DNA from 2 places in the Lactobacillus gasseri ATCC 33323 genome. Region 1 is predicted to be linked to the other one. Evidence: riboswitches for the same ligand, from Rfam matches in the RefSeq annotation. Region 1 holds a riboswitch; the other holds the start of a gene.
The links. A riboswitch is a leader RNA that binds a small molecule or an ion and turns the genes downstream of it on or off. The one in region 1 is predicted to bind fluoride.

Region 1 (2,478 bases):
TACTACTGCTAAAAAAGAATAAAACAAGGAAAGGTTGTTAAATTATGCTTAAATATTTTGGAACAGATGGTGTACGGGGGGTTGCTAATGCTGGCTTAACTCCAGAAATGGCTTTTAAATTAGGTCGTGATGGAGGATATGTTCTTACAAAAGATAAAAAAGATGGAGAAAGAGCGAAAGTATTAGTTTCACGCGATACTCGTATTTCTGGACAAATGTTAGAGTATGCATTGATTTCTGGTTTACTTTCCGTCGGAATTGAAGTTTTAGAAGTTGGTGTGATTACAACACCGGGCCTTTCTTACTTAGTTCGTGCTCAAGGTGCAGATGCTGGGGTTCAAATTTCAGCATCTCATAATCCAGTTGAAGATAATGGAATTAAGTTCTTTGGTAGTGATGGTTTGAAACTATCTGATGCTAAAGAAGAAGAAATTGAAAAATTAATTGATGCACCAGAAGATAAGCTTCCACGTCCTTCAGCTGAAGGCTTAGGTACTGTAACTAATTACCACGAAGGTGCTTCAAAGTACTTGCAATTTATTGAAAATACTTTACCTGAAGAATTAGGTGGAATTAAAGTTGTTGTAGATGGTGCAAATGGTGCAGCTAGTGCTTTGATTTCAAGATTATTTGCTGATATGGGCGTTGATTTTACTACAATCGCAACTCATCCCAATGGCTTAAATATTAATGATCATGTAGGTGCAACTCATACTAAAAAGTTACAAGAAGAAGTTGTAAAGCAAGGTGCTCAACTGGGCTTAGCATTCGATGGGGATGCTGACCGTTGTATCGCTGTTGATGAAAACGGTAATGAAGTTGATGGCGACCATATTATGTATGTAATTGGTTCCTATCTTGCCGATCATGGCCGTTTAAAGAAAGATACGATTGTTACAACCGTAATGAGTAACTTAGGCTTTACTAAGGCTTTAGAAAGACGCGGCCTTAAGAATGTCAGAACTCAAGTTGGTGACCGTTATGTTTCAGAAGAAATGAGAGCTAATGGTTATAATCTAGGCGGTGAACAATCTGGTCACGTTATTATCAGTGACTATCATAATACTGGTGATGGAATGCTTACCGGATTGCATTTATTATACGTAATGAAGGATACTGGTAAGTCATTAAGTGAATTATTAAGCGACTTTAAAGAATATCCACAACGCTTAATCAATGTTCCTGTCAAAGATAAGAAAGACTGGAAAGAACATAAGCGAATTACCGAAGCTATTAAAAAGGTAGAGGAAGAGTTGAGCGATGAAGGACGGATTTTTGTTCGTCCATCTGGAACTCAAAGCTTACTTCGTGTTATGACTGAAGCACCAACACAAGAATTAGCTGATAAGTATTGTGAAGAAGTTGCTAAAGTCGTTGAAGAAGAGATGGGTTCAAAGTAAACTGTCTTTATTAAATTATAATAGGTGATGGCGTTCACCAATTTAACCGATTAAGATCTGACGACGCCTACTTTCTTATGTGTAATAAGGGAGTAGTGTCGTCTTTTTTTGTATAATAGAAAGGAAAGTGAACGATTACATAGGAGAAAATTGATGAAGACAAAATTAATTGCCGTTGACCTTGATGGAACTTTATTGAATGATAAACAAGAAATAAGTGTTAAAACAAGGGAAGCTTTACAAAAAGCATCTCGATTAGGAATTAAAATTGTTCCTTGTTCGGGGCGACCATTTCCAGGAATTAAAGAGTATTTAGATCAGTTAGATCTGCAAGATCCTAATCAATATGTTGTGGCTTTTAATGGTGCTCTAGTTTTGAATGCACAAGGAAATGCAGTAGTTGAAGAATTATTAAGTTATCAAGATTTCCTTTTTTTTGAAAAAATAGCTCAACAATTGAAGGCTAACTTTCATATTGAAGTGAGTGATAAATTTATTACATTAGATCACTTTATTAATTATTATTTATCGCGTGAAAGCTGGCTGACTAGAATGTCGATTGAGGTTTGTGGATTTAAAGATATAGCTAAAGATTTAAAATTTACAAAAGCCATGTTTTCAGGTGCTCCATCAGAAATGGAAAGAGTTTATCGGCACCTGCCCAAAGAAGTTATTGAAAAATATAACGTTTCTACCTCTGATAAAACATTAATCGAAATTAATTCTAAGCAAGCTTCAAAAGGAAACGCTTTAAAAGAATTGGCGCAGAAACTTAATCTTAGACAAGATGAAATAATGATTTTTGGTGATCAAAAGAATGATATTTCCATGTTTGACGTTCCAGATTTTTATAAAGTAGCTATGGGAAACGCGGTATTAGAGATAAAGAAGCGAGCTAATTATGTTACTCGAACAAATAATGAAGATGGAATTGCGTATGCAATAAGAAGGTTGATTTTTAATGAATAAAAAGTTGAAAAATTATATCAGTGTTGGTTTATTTGCATTTTGTGGAGGAGCATTACGTGCTTATTTAAATGTGATTTGGTCACAGGCTGGAACTTTTGTAGCTAATATT
Region 2 (2,478 bases), 900 kb from region 1:
AAATCCAAATAATAAGGGAACTAAGGTTGAAGTAGAAGACATAAAGGGAAAGGGCTTAAATAAGACTAAGAAGAAGGTCGTAGTAACTATTCCCGATGGTGTTCCAGTTACTGATGCAGAAGCTAAGGCTTTGAAAGAAAAGGGTATTGAGCGTGAAATTGATTTAGCTCGTGCAGAAATTGCTGATCATGCTGATGAGCCTCATCAGCCGATGAATCCAACTTTAAAATCAGTTATTAATGCAATTAAACAACCGGTTGCAGCGGCTCCATTAATTGCAGTTATTCTAGTTTTAATTGGAATTAGAATTCCTACATCTTGGGCACCAACTTTTGATTTAATTGCCAAGGCTAACGCTGGTGTTGCTGTTTTAGCAGCTGGTCTTGCTTTGTCTACAGTTAAGTTTTCAATTGACAAAGAAGTTATTTGGAATACTTTCTTTAGACTATTCTTAACACCAGCAGTGATTGTTGCAGCAGCATATCTTTGTGGTATGGGATCAGATCCTACCAAGATTTCAATGCTTTGTTTGGCAACTGGATTGCCACCAGCATTTTCTGGAATTATTATTTCTAGTCGCTACAACATCTACGTTAAAGAAGGTGCAAGTTCAGTTGCAGTTTCGACTGTCTTCTTCGCAGTAAGCTGTATTTTCTGGATTTGGCTATTACCAATTTTGGCACATATGTTTTAAACAGAATTTATATATAATTAAAGGGCAGGCTTTTAACCTGTCTTTTTTATTAGGAATAGAAAATGATAGATAATAAAAACTTACTAAAGATTCTGCGGACTGAGCTTAGAAAAATGAGTGATAGGAAAAGGCTCAAATTTTTAACTTATAAGAAAGATCGAAGTATTACTGTGGAAAAGACTGGGGATAGCTTTGAGGTTATTGAAAATGGCTATCGCAAAATTGCTTGGCATAATCTAACTGAAGCAGAAGTTTTAAAGCAAATAAAGAAAGTGCAGAAGATAGAATTTCCTCGAAGCAATAAGTTGTATTTAGTAAGAAATTAAAAAAGTACTTGTAAAATACTTTCCTCTGATTTATACTAAGCCGTGAATTGAATAGGCGATGACGGTCGCCATTAAACGAGCAAAATCTAATGACGTCTACTATTTACCTACACAAGTTGTGTAATTGATAGTAGGCGTTTTTAATTTTGCTCTTTTTTGTTTTGGGAGGTAAAAATTATGACTGTTTATATTGAAAAAGTTCGCGCAATGGAAATTTTTGATTCTCGTGGCAATCCAACTGTTGAAGTTCATGTTGCACTTTCTGATGGTACTATTGCAAAATCTGAAGTTCCATCAGGTGCATCAACTGGTGAGAAAGAGGCTGTTGAGTTGCGTGATGGCGGTGAATGCTTGGATGGAAAAGGGCGTTATGAATGCCGTAAATAATGTTAATACTGAAATTAATGAAGCTTTAAAGGGAAGAAGTCCATATAACCAAGCTGCAATTGATAATTTAATGATTAAGTTAGATGGTACACCGAATAAGGCACGGCTTGGTGCTAATGCAATCTTAGGTGTTTCAATGGCAGTTGCGAGAGCTGCAGCAAAATCTAAGAATGAACCTTTATATCGCTATTTAGGTGGCTGTGACTTAGAGTTACCACAAACTTTCCACAATGTTATTAACGGTGGAAAACATGCGGATAATGGAATCGATATTCAAGAATTTATGATTACACCTGTGAATAAGACTTCATTTAGAGATGGCTTTGAAAAAATTGTTAACACTTATCATACTTTAAAGAAAGTTATTGAAGATGCTGGCTTTGAAACTGGTCTAGGAGATGAAGGTGGCTTTGCTTCTAATTTAAAGAGTTCTGAAGAAGCTTTGAGAATGCTCCAAGAAGCTATTAAAAAAGCTGGTTATGAACCAGGAAAGGATATAGCAATCGCTTTTGATGCAGCTGCTAGTTCTTTCTATAACAAGGAAGATGGCAAGTATCATTTTGAAGGCCACGTTTGGGATGGAGAAGAGATGCTTGCATATTATGACAAGCTTTTGACAGAATTTCCTGAGATTATTTCTGCAGAAGATCCATTTGATGAAAATGACTGGGATAACTTTGAAAAGTTTACTGCTAAATTTGGCGACAAGATCCAAGTAGTGGCAGACGATAACGTATGTACTAACCCTAAGCTAGTTAGAAAAGCTATTAAAGATAAGTTATGTAATGCAGTATTAATTAAGGTTAACCAAATCGGTACAATTACTGAAACTTTAGAAACAATTAGATTAGCTAGAAAGAATAATATGACTACGATGGTTTCTCACCGCTCAGGTGAAACTGGAGATACATTTATTGCTGACTTTACAGTTGCTACTAATGCGGCTGAATTAAAATCAGGTGCTCCAGCACGTAGTGAACGTGTTGAAAAATACAATCGTTTATTAGAAATTGAACAAGAAATAGGTGTAGAAAATGAACGCCTGGCACACTTTCCAAACGATGTGGATAT

Region 2: linked by a shared signal. The riboswitch ahead of eno (phosphopyruvate hydratase) and the one ahead of LGAS_RS06310 (Cof-type HAD-IIB family hydrolase) in region 1 are both predicted to bind fluoride.

The regions. Positions count from the first base shown of each region.
Region 1 covers NC_008530.1:1,278,216-1,280,693, reverse strand. The annotation lists gene LGAS_RS06320 (CdaR family protein) at 1-22, shown strand, start outside; gene glmM (phosphoglucosamine mutase) at 45-1,400, shown strand; fluoride riboswitch at 1,415-1,477, shown strand; gene LGAS_RS06310 (Cof-type HAD-IIB family hydrolase) at 1,554-2,369, shown strand; gene LGAS_RS06305 (fluoride efflux transporter FluC) at 2,362-2,478, shown strand, end outside.
Region 2 covers NC_008530.1:282,044-284,521, forward strand. The annotation lists gene LGAS_RS01215 (AEC family transporter) at 1-694, shown strand, start outside; gene LGAS_RS01220 (hypothetical protein) at 757-1,020, shown strand; fluoride riboswitch at 1,066-1,126, shown strand; partial or broken gene eno (phosphopyruvate hydratase) at 1,198-2,478, shown strand, end outside.